DNA from 2 places in the Massilia sp. P1_C10 genome. Region 2 is predicted to be linked to the other one. Evidence: riboswitches for the same ligand, from Rfam matches in the RefSeq annotation. Region 2 holds a riboswitch; the other holds the start of a gene.
What was found. A riboswitch is a leader RNA that binds a small molecule or an ion and turns the genes downstream of it on or off. The one in region 2 is predicted to bind cyclic di-GMP.
Positions count from the first base shown of each region.

Region 1: linked by a shared signal. The riboswitch ahead of AC1D02_RS01445 (S8 family serine peptidase) and the one ahead of AC1D02_RS16930 (spore coat protein U domain-containing protein) in region 2 are both predicted to bind cyclic di-GMP.

Region 1 covers NZ_JBFUAC010000001.1:291,703-298,638, reverse strand. Annotated here, with positions in the region: gene AC1D02_RS01460 (alpha-hydroxy acid oxidase) at 1-87, opposite strand, end outside; gene AC1D02_RS01455 (TonB-dependent receptor) at 141-2,498, opposite strand; gene AC1D02_RS01450 (hypothetical protein) at 2,769-3,038, shown strand; cyclic di-GMP riboswitch class I at 3,512-3,600, shown strand; gene AC1D02_RS01445 (S8 family serine peptidase) at 3,694-5,451, shown strand; gene AC1D02_RS01440 (PEP-CTERM sorting domain-containing protein) at 5,528-6,241, opposite strand; gene AC1D02_RS01435 (S9 family peptidase) at 6,699-6,936, shown strand, end outside.
Region 2 covers NZ_JBFUAC010000008.1:1,097-8,032, forward strand. Annotated here, with positions in the region: gene AC1D02_RS16910 (enoyl-CoA hydratase) at 1-197, opposite strand, end outside; gene AC1D02_RS16915 (spore coat protein U domain-containing protein) at 282-758, opposite strand; gene AC1D02_RS16920 (fimbria/pilus outer membrane usher protein) at 745-3,504, opposite strand; gene AC1D02_RS16925 (fimbrial biogenesis chaperone) at 3,538-4,311, opposite strand; gene AC1D02_RS16930 (spore coat protein U domain-containing protein) at 4,298-4,795, opposite strand; cyclic di-GMP riboswitch class I at 4,961-5,047, opposite strand; gene mltA (murein transglycosylase A) at 5,262-6,473, opposite strand; gene AC1D02_RS16940 (hypothetical protein) at 6,364-6,603, shown strand; gene apaG (Co2+/Mg2+ efflux protein ApaG) at 6,604-6,936, opposite strand, start outside.

The sequences.
Region 1 (6,936 bases), on a different contig from region 2:
GCGCGGCGCCAGCAGCTCGTAGTCCCCGGCGCAGTGAATCTCCGGGGGTATCGTGCCGAGTGGCGCCTGCGCGGGAGTGGATGTCATATCAGTTCAGGATGGCGGGATAACCGGATTGTACCGGCCTCCGCCCCGCCCGATCAGATTTCGTAGTTCAGGGTCAAGCGCACTGCGCGCGCATCGCCCTTGTACAGGAAGGCGCCGGAACGGTACACCGCGGTGTAGTAGTCCTTGTTGCCGACGTTGAGCACGTTCAGGCGCACATCCAACTTCTTGTTGAAGCGATAGGCGGCGAACACGTCGGCCACGGTGAACGACGGCACCGGCTGGGAGCAGACGCCGTTGGCGACAACCGCGCCAGTGTCGGGCTGGCCGCCGCAACGATCGCTCTCGTGACGCACCGTGGTGCCGAACGAGAAGGCGTTGGTCAGCTGGTACTTCAGCTGCGCCGATGCAGTGCGCTCGGCGAAGTTGCTGAGCGGGTTGCCGATGTTGGCGGCGACGGCCGAGCCGAGTACCTTCGACTTCATGAACGACACGCCCATCTGCGCCGTCAGCTTGTCGGTGATGTCGCCGGTCAGGCTGAACTCGGCGCCGCGCACGCGGTTCTTGCCGGTGTTGAAGGTGCCGACGGTGTCGTAGTTGGCGCCTTCCATCACATCTTTCTTGGTGGTCTGGAACAGCGCGCCGGTGGCCAGCAGCTTGTCGTTAAACAGGTTCCACTTGGTGCCCAGCTCGAGGTTGATCGAGGTCTCCGGCTTGGCGCCTGCGATCTGGCCCTGGTACAGAACCGCGCCGCCGTAGCCGCTGGCGGTGCCCGCATCGGCCTCGCCGCCGTTGATGTCCTGGGCGCTGGCCACGCTGCCGTAGACGATGCCCTTCGGCGCGACCTTGTAGCTCAGGCCGAGATGGCCGTTGACCAGCGTGTCCTTGTAGCCGTAGTCGCCGACCATGACGTTGGTCAGGTTGTTGTAGCGGACCAGGTCGAGGTCGAAGTGGTCGACGCGAACGCCGCCGAACGCGGTGAACTTGTCGGTAATGTCGACCGTGTCCATCGCGGTCAGGGCGATGGTCTTGACGCGCCAGTCCTGGTTCTGGCCCAGGCGGGTCGAGCTGCGGCCGGCGAAGCTGGTCAGGTTGCTGGTGGCCGGATTGCCCTTGCTGTCGGTGAAGCAGAAGCCGTTGTTGGCGCCGATGCCGGCAGTGGTCTTGCAGTTGTACGGCGTGGTGTTGGTGAACGCGTAGTTGCCCGAGACGACCTGGTGGTCGGTGTATTCGGCGCCAATGATGAATTCGTGCTTCAAGCCGCCCAGCAGCGTATCCCAGCGCAGGTTGCTCTGGTGGGCGAAGTAGTCGATGTCCTGCCAGCCGCTATGGCCGTTGTCGAGCGAAACGGTGGTGTACTGCTCGCCGGTCGCGCCGTTGAAACGGGTCGCGCTGTTGGCGCCAGTCGTGTTGTAGCTGTTTTCCGATTTGCCGTAGCGGGTCAGGCTGGTCAGGGTCAACGCAGGCGCCAGCTTCCAGTTGATGCGCGCGGTGACGGTGTCGACTTCGGACTTGAGGAAGTCGTTGGTCTGGGCGTACACCGGCACGTTGGTGGCCGGCACGCGGTTCGGCACGGTGCCGACCAGGTAGCCGCCCAGGTCGGGCATGTGGTCCTTGGTGCGCAGGCCGTAGTAGTCAAGGGTGACCGACAGGTCGCGGTCGCGTTCCCACAGGCCCGATACCGCCAGACCCTTGCGGCCGCGGTCCGACGGGGCGCGGTCAGGCACGCCTTCGTCGCCGTACAGCGCATTGGCGCGCAGCGCGAAGTGGTCGCCGAAGCCCTTGTTGATGTCGGTGCTGACGCGCTTGTGGCTGTCGCTGCCGACGGCCGCCGAGACGCGCGTGAAATCCTTGTCCAGCGTGGCCTGCTTGGTGATCGCGTTGATCGCGCCGCCGGCGGTGCCCCGGCCGGCGAAGCTCGAGTTCGGGCCCTTCGAGATTTCCAGCTGCTCGATCGCGAAGCTCTCGCGGGTGCTCATGCCCGGGTCGCGCAGGCCGTCGACGAACACGTCGCTGCGCGCTTCCTGGCCGCGGATGATGTAGCGGTCGCCGAACGCGTTGCCGTTCTCGCCGGTGCCTAGGGTGATGCCCGGCTGGGCGCCCAGCACCTGTTTCAGGTCGGTCATGCCGGAATCGTCGATCGCCGCCTTGGTGACCACCGCGATCGTTTGCGGAGTCTCGGCCAGCGGACGCGTGTGGCGCGCATCGCCCGACTTCTTCGCCTTGTACGCCACGCCCTCTTCGGCGTTCGGGTTGGACTCGATCTTCTTGCCCCACACCGTCACTTCGCCCAGGTCCTTGACCTGCGCGCCGTTCGGGCCGGAGACGACCTGCGCGCCGGCCGCGAACGGCATCATCAGCACCGCGCCGGAAATGCTCATCGCCAGGGTGGTTTTCTTCATGGCGCGCAGGGCGTCGTCGGTGTCGCGGATGGATGCTGGCGAATGGTTCAAAACAGATTCCTCGTTTATTAGTAGTGGTTGCGCCTCGATGCGGCGCCGGCAAATGCGCCGAGTCGGTAAGCATCATAACGAAGATTTAATCGTCTGTAAATGGGAATCAATCTCATTTGCATCCGCATCTGCAGAAATGTGTTTTCATGACTATTTTTGCCGACAACATTCATATAGGTTATAGCTGCTATCAGAAATCGAAAGTTCATTTATGGCCGTACGGCATTTATACTGCAACGCAACAATCGCACTACAGCCTAAGGAAACGCCATGACCACCGCCATTTTTTCTCAAGCGCCTGCCGCCAGCCCGCTGCGCCAATACCTGAGCGACGTCGGCTACGCCGCGCGCGCCTTCGCCGAAGCCCTGTTCGCCGCCCAGGGCCGCCAGTTCGTTGCGCATGAAGTGCGCGCCGCCGAAGCGTCGGACGCCCGCGCCAAAGCCCAGGGACGCCGCCAGCTGTTCGCGCTGGCCAAGGACTACGACCGCTTCTCGCCGAGCCTGTCGGCCGAGCTGCGCGCCATCGCCGCGAGGGATTAATCATGGAAATCCTCGAATACGTTCCTGTGGCTTTGGCCGCCGTCGCCGTCGTTACCCGCCTGATCATGTTCCGTCCGCGTCCGCGTTCGGCCAAGAACAAGGCCGCCTGATCCTTCCTGGCGCCCTTCCCCGGGGCGCCGTCCGCGGCACCAAACGGCCGCGCAATGCGGCCGTTTCGCCTTGCGCCCGCTTGCGCCCGAGCGCCCTGCGGTTTCCCGCCCACCAATGTTGCTAAAAATGGCAATCGATTTGATATTCAATAAATATTTCAATAAATACCGAGTCTTTTAATATTTGGAAATGGTGAATTTTCCTTAATTATTCCTATTGGAAATTGATTTGATATTTAATCAATCTGATCGCCAGCAATCTTATTCAATATCAAATTTCTTACAATTTAGTTGAACAGAAATATCCACAATTGGATGAATCCAATTGAACACCGGAATTTTTCCAAGTAGTATTTACTTGCATCTGAAAAACGGCAAACCCCGCGAAAGCGGGCGACGCAATGTCATCGGTCTAACGGGCCGCAGTGCCCCACGACGGCAGGACTGCCAGAGAAACCCCGCGTTCATCGCGGCGGGTTAACTGCCCATGGCAGTTGACGTATCGGCGTCCTGTTTTCTGCAATTAATTGAAATCAGGAAAATTCATGCGCCACTCAGCCTCGTCCCTTCGCTTCCCTCTGTTCGCATTGACGCCCGTGGCGTTCGCCGCCGGCGCGCTGCTGCTCGCCGGCGCAGCCCAAGCGGCGCCAGCCGATCCGGCACAGTACGCCAGCGGGCGCATCCTCGTGGCACCACGCGCCGGCCTGCCCGCGGCCGAATTCGACAAGATCATCAAGACCCATGGCGCCCACGGCGCCCGCAAGCTGAACGGCCTGAACGTGTTCGTGGTGGACTTGCCGCCGGGACGGGAAAAGGCCCTGGCCCAGGCGCTGGCGCGCCATCCGAGTGTAAAGTTTGCCGAACTCGACGGTGCGGTGGCGATGCAGATGACGCCGACCGACCCGCAATACGGCAGCGAATGGCACCTGGCAACGATCCAGGCGCCGGCGGCGTGGGACATTGCCACGGGCGGCGGCATCACCATCGCCGTGCTCGACGGCGGCGTCGAGTCGACCCACCCCGACCTGGCCGCGCATATCGTGCCGGGCTGGAACTTCTATGACAACACCAGCAATACCAGCGACGTCAATGGCCACGGCACCAAGGTCGCGGGCGTGGCCGCGGCAATCGGTAACAATGGCGTCGGCGTCGTGGGCAGCGCCTTCAATGCCAAGATCATGCCAATGCGCATCAGCGACCCGGCCGGCAACCTCACTTACTACAGCATTGTCGCCAACGCGCTCACGTATGCGGCCGACCACGGCGCGCGCGTGGCCAACATCAGCTACATCATCTCGAACGTGTCGACCGTGCAGACTGCCGCGCAGTACATGCGCAACAAGGGCGGCGTGGTCGTCGCATCGGCCGGCAACACCGGCGCCTACGACGCCAGCCCGAACACCTCGACCATCCTGACCGTGGCCGGCACCGACTCGGCCGATCAGCGCGCCAGCTGGTCCGCATACGGCCCGATCGTCGATGTCGCCGCGCCCGGCGTCGGCATCATGACCACGGCCGTCGGCGGCACCTACGGCGCCTACAGCGGGACCTCCTTCTCCAGTCCGCTGACGGCCGGCGTCGTGGCGCTGATGCTGTCGGCCAACCCGGCGCTGCAGCCGTCGCAGGTCGACAGCATCCTGACCTCGACCGCGGACGACCTCGGCACGCCGGGACGCGACGATTACTTCGGCTACGGACGCATCAATGCGGCCCGTGCCGTGGCCGCCGCCAAGTCCGCAGCGACCAGCGATACCCAGGCGCCGACGGTGAACCTGGCGTCGCCTGGCGGCACGGTCAAGGGCATCGTCACGGTCGATGTTTCGGCTGCCGACAACGTCGGGGTCAACCGCGTCGAACTGTACGCCGGCGGCGCGCTGATCGCCAGCGACATCGCGGCCCCGTACAGCTTCAGCTGGGACACCACCACACGTCCTGACGGCGCCACGTCGCTGGTCGCAAAGGCCTATGATGCGGCCGGCAACTCCGCCTCGAGCACGGTCAACGTAAATGTCGCCAATACCGCTGCCAGCGCGGATGTCACGCCGCCGGTGGTATCGATCGGCAATCCGAAGTCGGGCTCGGTCGTCAACGGCAATGTGAGTGTGTCGGCCAGCGCCAGCGACAACGTGGCGGTCTCGAACGTGAGCCTGTATATCGACGGCGCGCTGGCCGCGACCGGCAACAGTTCGATCTCGTATAACTGGAACACGCGCAAGGCGGGCAAAGGCAGCCATACGATTACAGCGACCGCGCGCGACGCGGCCGGCAACACGTCGTCCCAGTCGGTCCAGGTTTCGAACTAATCCCGGCGTGAATCGAGCAAGGGGGCGGAATCAATTCCGCCCCCTTTTTTTGCACCGGTGTCGCAGGCAAGGAGATTTACGCTTTGCGGCGGCGGCTCAGCGCCCCGGCCGCGACAAGTCCGATTCCCAGCATGGCCAGCGTGCCAGGTTCCGGAACCTCCTGAGGCCCGCAGCTTTCCAGTTGAGGATTGCAAGGTGGCGCGCCCTCGCCCCTGAGAATGAAGAAGGTTTCAAGCCCGCCGTCGGCCTGCGACACATCGGCAGAAAGGCCGATGCGATTTAGCGCCGAGACCGAAGGATCCGCCAAAATGATCTGAGCGGCGTCGAGCATGAACTCGAAACCCGAATTTCCAGTGCCAGGCTGGGTATTTGGAAAAAAGACGGGCGCAAATGCACCTGAATTGAACAGCGCGGTGCCGTCGGGCGCATAGATGGTCATCACCAACCTGTCCAGACTCACCGATCCTCCACTAGGCTCGGCAGCGTTGAAGATGATCCGGATCGCCGCCGCGCTGGTGATGCCGATATCGCCGAACAGTTGCGTTTTGGTCTGGACGTTCGGGCCGACGACGTTTCCGGTTGCAAAGTTAGCGCTTCCATTCCAGCCCACCGTGCCGGTCTCGGTGCCGTCGTTGTCATGCACCGTGAGGATGGTTGCCACACGGCCGAGTCCCGTTCCCTGCAGGTCGATCACTCCCCCGGGAATCAGTGAGGCCTGGCTTGAGGATGCGGCCAAAATACTTGTCGCAACGACAGCAAATTTCAAGACTTTCCAATCTAGTTTTTTCACGATATTTCTCCGTATTTAGAATATTATCGATATATTTTTTTAAAAGAACATCCCGGTACCATTGCTTTGTATCGAAAACCCAAGAGGAATTAAAAGTCTGGCATCGCCCTTTACTGAAATGCAAATTATCGAATCGGCTATTGAGTCGCAGCCGAAACCGGTTGATCGAAAGAAACCGAGTTTCTGCGAATTCATTTCTATGCAGCTCGCATACAAATACGCATCAATCGTTCCACCCGCGCTAAGCCTTTGAAAAATCTCTCACTTTTCATTAGGCAAATAATTAATCAGCGGCAGGTGTAAATTATTCCGACACAATAGAAATGAATGCGATTTTCTGAAGCAATGAAATGGAGAATCAAACCGTTGGCCATTCTGAGCTCGCCGCGCGCGCCCGCATCCGCTAGAATGTGCCCGCCGCTAGCTAAAATTTCTTTTAACCATTTTCCGACCAACCATGCGCCTATTCGCACTGCCCCTGCTTGCCGCTTTGTGGACCTGTTCCGTATCCGCCGCCCCCCCGATCACCCTCGACCAGGCCATGGCCAATCCCGACTGGATCGGCACGCCGGTCGAAGCCGCGTGGTGGAGCTGGGACGGCAAGCACGTGTTCTACAAGCAGAAGCGCGCCGGCTCGCCGCTGCGCGACACCTTCGAAGCGACCGGCGCCAAGGCGCGACTGGTGGGCGACGCCG
Region 2 (6,936 bases):
TCGGCGCCCGCCGCGAAGGCCTTCTCGCTGCCGGTCAGGACGATGCAGCCGATGTCCTTGTCGGCGTCGAACTTGTAGAGCGCGTTACCGAGCTCGTTCATCATGTTGTCGTTCAGGGCGTTCAGCGCCTTTGGACGGTTCAGGCGGATCACGGCCACGCGGCCGTGGGTTTCGATCAGCAGGTCTGTGTATTCCATGGACTACTCCTTTTTAGGATATTGGACACTTCGGTTCGCGATTGTAGCCGGTCAGGATCCCAAGTTGCTCGCTTGGAGGCCAGCTCAGTATTCCACCGTCAACATGATCGAAGCGGAATACTGTCCGGCCGGCAGCGCCTGGAAGTTCTGTGCGAATATCTTGGCGTAGAGGGTTACCGTATGCAGCTGGCCATCGCGGATGATGTCGAAGGACGCGCCCGGCGGTACAGTCGGCAAATCGTTGCTCGCGGCGCCGCTGATCAGGCTGAGGTTGAACGGCAGGCTGCGCGCGCCATTGCTCATCACGCGCGCCGTGTCGGAATATAGCCGCAGAGTTCCTGCGACACTGCTGTCGCAAGCGACCTTCAGGCTTTGCCCGGTGTCGGTGGTCTGGTTGCCGCTGCTCGCGAGCGCGACGACGACGGGAAAGGCAAGAGTCGCCCCAGGCGCCACAGTGCAGGACTGGGCGAGCGCGCCAGTACTCGCCAGCGCCAGCGCGGCGCCCGCCAGATGGGTTCGCACATGCCGCCATAGCGAATCGGCCGCGTCACCTGGCGCCATCGTGCTGCTCCTGGCAAATCAAGGGACCGACCTGGGTCTCGCCACTGCGCGCCGGACCGGCCGCGAGCGGCAGCGAACAGCTTCCCTCCGGCCAGCGCACGTCGATCCGGGTAGCGCCCCGAACATCCATCAGGTAGACCTTTCCGCGCTTGGCCACAACAAATTCCTTATTCTCCGGCGACACCGTCACCATCGCGCCGGCCGGCACCGGGGCGCCGCTCGCCTGGTTCAATGTCACGAGTATGTTGCGCGCCCGATGCACCGGAAAATCAATCAATACGCCGCTGCGCGCATACGGAACAACTTCTTTCCTGACGCTGCCGATGCTGACGTCCAATGGCAGTTTATCTGACTCCAGCGTTAACAGGTTCGCCTGATACGGCAGCAGGCCGGGCACAAAGGCGAGTCCACGGCTGTTGGTTGTCGCCACCACCTGACTGCTGCGCGAGACCGCGACGCCCTCGATATCGCCTACCCGAACCACGGCGAACGCACCCTGGTCGATACGCTTGGCTGCGAACGGTAAACCTTCGAACCAGCCGAGCGAACCGTCGGCGCTGACGCGAATTGCGTTGCTCCCGGCGCCGGCGTTGACATCGATCCCAAACAAGCCATAGGACGAACTACGTACCAGTCCCGCCTGCACCTGACGATCGGCAGCATCGGTGGCACGTAGATTCCAGCCCCATCCTTCGCCGGGCGGCGCCGAACGGCTGGCCTGCACGGTAGCAGCCGTCCCGCCGGCACTGGTGTGGCCAATAGTGGCGGCCAAGGTTGTTTGATTTCCGATCGGCACGATCAGATTCAGCCCAGCGCTGCGGGCCACCACGGGCTCGAACTGCTGGCTGGCATAGGCGGACAGGAAGGAGTGGCGCGGCAGTGCCACGCCGACATTAATTCCAGCCAGGCTGAAGCGCTCGCCGGACCAGCTGGTCTGGCGGACGTAGCTCGTTCCCGCCGACTTGCCGGCGCCGAGTGCGAGGCCGAGGTTGGCCTGGAGGCGATCCTTCGGCCGAATCTCGCCGCTGACGGCGCCAAACTGGGCGAAGCCGGCGTCGAAGTGCTCCCATCGGATCGCGCCGCCGCCGCGCGGGCTTGTTCGTTCTATTGCGGCAAGCCAGCGCGCGCCGCTGCGCGCCGGCGCGCCGTCTTCCGCGCTGCGCGACCAAGCCGCCCCCGCGCTCGCGACCGCAACGGTGCCGAGCAGCCCGGCGGCTTCGACGCCGAGGGCCTGGCGTGTCCTTTGCATTTCCGTCCGTGCGCCGACGGTCAGCGCGGGGTTCACGCCGTATCGATAGGATCCGGCAGCGAAGACTTGGTCATACCGATCGTTCGCGCCACCATAGTTTCGGCGTAAAGCGCCGCTTTCCGCCGAAAAATCCGACAGGCCCGGCGCCAGCAGCAGCGGAGATGAATAATAGCCCTGGGTCAGTAAGGTCACGACGCCGCGCAGATCGCGCACAACCAGATTGATTTCACCGGCGCCGCTGACGACCGGCACATTGGTCAGGTCGAAAGGTCCGGCCTTCACGCTGGCGCTCGACTGGCGCTGATTATTCACCAGCACATCCACCGTCGACGGCAGTGCGGCCGAACCGGTCACCGTCGGCAAAGGGTAAGCGATGTAACCGGGCGCAAGCGCGAAGTCGCGCCCATACCGGATTCCACCGAATCGTACCGGCCGGCTCCAGGCGCCGGAGCTGCCCACAGCATCGCCGATCACCAGCGCCTTCATCTGGTCCGGCCAATCGGTGCGCCAATAGGTATCGGTGCGTTTAGCGCTGCGGCCGGTGTGGTCGCTGCGGACCACGGCGCCGGCGACCAGCGCCCCGCCGCGCGTGAAAACCACTGCGTCGACAGCGCCGCCGAACGTTGGGCTTCCGATTGGTTGGCGCTCAGCGACCAGGCCGTAATTGAAATACACGCCCGACGCGGATCGGTCCGGCGTGCCGGCCTGCGCGCGGCGCAAGGACACAGAGGAGGCATCGAAAGCGGCCGCCGGCACGGTCAGCGCGAGAATCAGGCGTGCGCGGTCGATGCGATACACAAGGCCGGGCACCGACTCGAGCGCATAGCCTGTCTGCTTGCCGGGCAGCGTCACGGGCACGCCGGCCGGACGCAGTCCCGCGCGCTGCCAGGCTTCGAGCGGCAGGGCCAGGCGGCCATCAGCCAAGCGTTGCGCGAGGACGATGCCGGGCATCGGTTCATCGTTGACGGTCAGCTCGACGAGCAGGGTTTCAGGCTGCGGCTCGCTGCGATTTTTACTCCGGATGCCGGACTGGATGTTGGCGGGCTCGTGTTTCGCGCCGGGAGCCGCGGCGATAGCAGCCGCCGGGGCCGCGGGTGACAGCGTCATCAGGAGGTCGTTGCCATCCATCCGAAACACCGGCTGGACTGGTTCACGCAAAGACAGCACCACGCGCGTGCGCCCGGACGCGCCGATCAGCGCTGCTGATTGGATCGGACCCGCGACGAAGGAAAAGGTGCGGCGCCTGCTTTGCTCGATGCCCGCGAAATCGATCACCAGGCGTGCCGGCGCGTCCAGCATAAAAAATGTCGGCATCTGCAGCATCGGTGCGTGAAACGTGAATCGCGCAGTCGCTGAGCCGGGCTGTTGGACAACGGAGACATCCTCGATCGCCTGGTCGGCGCTATCGGCGCGCGCGGGCAGCGCCGGCGAACCTGCGGCAAGGATTAGGGTCGCGGCCAGAATTGTCCTGGCTGCCGGGGCGGAGAGAGCCGGCATTACGAATCACGCGGGCGGCGAACCAACACCGGTTTAACGCGGCATCGGGCGTAACTGGCCAGCAAACTCACCGGCCGAGGTGAGTGCCTTGACCGTGAGCGGTCCGGCAATACTGGACGGAAGATCGAAGTTCAACTCGCGCCAGGCGCCCGCAAGCAGCCGAGTGCCGAGGAGGACTTCCTTGTGCCAGGCGGCAGCATCGATGGTGAGTGTCTTCGCCGTTATATAGCGATCGCCGTCGTTGTACAGGCGGACACAACCCTTTCCGGCGGCCTCCGACGCGCATTCGGCGACACGCACCGCTGTGCCGGGCTTGCCAGATGGGGAGACGAACACCGGCAGGCTATGGCGCACCCGGATATTGACCGTGGCGGCATTGGCGGACACGGCAGTTTCGGCCGTCACGTCTTCCAGGATCAGGCGGTAGGCCCGCTCCTGGGGGCCGGGCGGAGTACGTGGTGTGATCCTGAATATCTGGCTGGCGCCGGCCGCAATGCTCGCAATCGGTGGCACCACCATGAGGTCGTCGGTTTCTTCGAAACGGTCCTTGCCGTCTGGCTGGCTCCATGCCAGAACATCGGATTGGAAGGTCACAGCGCGATCGGACGGATTCGTCACCGCAACCGAAACGATCCTTCGCGCTGGCGATAATTCGACGAGTACCGGTGTGATCGTCACGGCATTGACCGCACCGGCCCCGAGGGCGAGCAGCGTGCCCAGACTGCCCCACCCCAACAGCTTGAAAATCAGGGCGCGTGAGTGGGCTGCGCTGCGGCGCCAATGCGCATGGTCATTAGTAAGCAACATCCAGGGTCACATTGGTGGTGTAACTTCCCGCCGGCAACGCACCGAAGTCCGCCGACTGCACCGTTGCGAAAAGCGGCACCGTCTGCGGGGAACCATCCGGGGTGGTGAAGGAATCGCCAGCGGCGCTGTCAGTTGACAAGCTGGTTCCGGCGGAAGTCTGGCTCAGGCTGAATGGCAAAGTGTGGGTACCGCTACCGTCGGTCATGCTCATGATTCGAGGCGAGGCCGAGGAGATCGTCGGCGTCAAGCCGGTGGTGCAGGCGACCTTGAAGGTGCTGCCACTGTTGCCGGTCTGGGCAGCAGTGGAGGCCAGCGCAGTGAAGGAAGCGATAGTGATGGTGCCAGTGCTCACTGTGCAGCCCGCGGCGAGCGTTGCGTTCACCGTCACGACGCCCTGCGCGTTGTCCGCCACCGCGACGCCTGCCGATGCCATACCTGCTGCTGCCAGTACGATTGCGAGTGCTTTTGAATTGAATTTTAACATTGTAATTTCCCTGAGTTTGCTAATTGATAGCGATTGATATTTTCGAAGCGCCACCAGCGGACCGGCACGACGCCTCATTTTTTTTAAATCAGGAACGCTTACTTCAGAAAACTCAAGGTGTCAGGGAATCCATGAAAGATCGAAATTCATCGTTCTTTGTGATCCCACGGCGGCCCTGCTGTCATAGGGTATTACCCGTTAGACCAGAAGCTTTGCGTCCTTCGCCTTTCGACGAGTTTGCCATTTATCGTATTTACGAATTACTGCACGACAAGATCAAGTGTATTCCGGAACGCAAAAAAGTTCACCGAATATATTTCAGATTCGTGTCATAGATTTCGCTACAAAACAACACATTCTTTTAAATAAAAGCAAGAAATGCGCACATTAGTTGCTTATTAGCAATTAATATTAACCAAAAGAATGCTATTTTTGTAATGGATGTGCCGGCCCAGCCCCCGGTCTGTTAGCGGCCCGCGGCCTTCGGCAGCAGCACCCAGATCTGGCCGCGCTGCTTCATCAGGCCTGCGTTGTCGGCCGCTTCCTTGCCGAACCCGTAGAAGAAATCGGCCCGCACCGCGCCGCGGATCGCGCCGCCCGTGTCCTGGCCCATCATCAGGCGCTGCATCGGCGCCTCGCTCCCCGCGCGCGTGGTCGCCAGCCATACGGGCGCGCCCAGAGGCAGGAACTGCTGGTCGACCGCGACCGATCGCGCGGGGGTCAGCGGCACGCCCAGCGCGCCTTTCGGGCCGACCGAAGGATCGGGCAGGCGCTCCTCCTTGAAGAAGATGTAGCTCGGATTGGCGTTGAACAGTTCCTGGCGGCGCTCGGGGTGAGCCGCGATCCAGGCCTTGATGCTCTGGGCGGACACCTGCGCCGCCGGCAGCTGGCCCTGCTCGACCAGCCAGCGGCCGATCGCTTTGTATGGATGGCCGTTCTGGTCGGCGAACGCCACGCGCACAGTCTCCCCGGTGTCGGCCAGCCGCACGCGGCCCGATCCCTGCACCTCGAGGAAGAAGGCCTCGACCGGGTCGTCCACCCACAGCAGCTCCTTGCCCGGCATGACGGCGCGTTCGATTTCTGCGCGCGTGTCGTACGGGACGACCTTCTTGCCGACCAGGCGGCCGCGCAGGCGCATGTTCTTCAGTTCCGGATATACGCCGCCCAGGTCGACGGTGAGCAGATCGTCCGGCACCTTATATAGAGGGGTCTGGAACGCGCCGCCGCGCTTGCGGGCGCCCTGCAGCATCGGCTCGTAGTAACCGGTGATCAGGCCCGTGTCCGCGCCGTCGGCCGCGCGCACCTGGTTCGGCACGAAGCGGCTCTCGAAGAAGGCGCGGATCGCGGCGCCATCGGCCGGGTTCACGCCGCCGGCCGCCGTGCAGGCATCGCGCCAGTCATCCTTGCGCGCCAGGACCTTGCATGAGGCGAGGAAGGCCGGCCACGCTTCGCGCAGGTCGTCCTGCTGCCAGCCGGGGAGCGCTTCGAAGGTGGTCGGCGTCATCAGCGGCGTGGCGACAGGCTCCGGCGGCTTCGCCGGCACGAAGACCGGCCCGACCGGCGGCGGCATGATCACCGTGGGCCGCGGCTCCGGTTTCGGCGGCGCGGTGGTACAGGCGGACATCGCCAAGGCGACGGCGCCCAGCGAAACGAGTAGACTGCGGCGGGTTGAGTTCATAAGGATCGATATGTGGCTATTAATTCTGGAAGCAGGCGTGGCGATGTTCCTGCTGGTGTTTATCGTTTGGTGGACCATGTTCCAGGGCCGGAAGCCGGATCGGGACGACTCCGGGGACGACAAGCCCTGATCAGTGCAGCGTGTGCGGCATGGTCAGCACGAATTCCGGAACCTTCGCTTCGAACTGGTGGCCGTCTTCGGCCACGCAGAAGTATTCGCCGTACATCGAGCCCTGCGGCGTCGCCAGCTGGGTGCCGCTGGTGTACTCGAACTGTTCGCCCGGCTGCAGCAGCGGCTGATGGCCGACCACGCCGAGCCCGCGCACTTCCTGCACATGGTTGGCGGCGTCGGTGATGACCCAGTGGCGCGCGATCAGCTGCGCGGCCACGGTGCCGGTGTTCTTGATCGTGATCGAATAGGTGAACACGTAATTGGTGCGTTCCGGGTCGGACTGCTCCGGGAT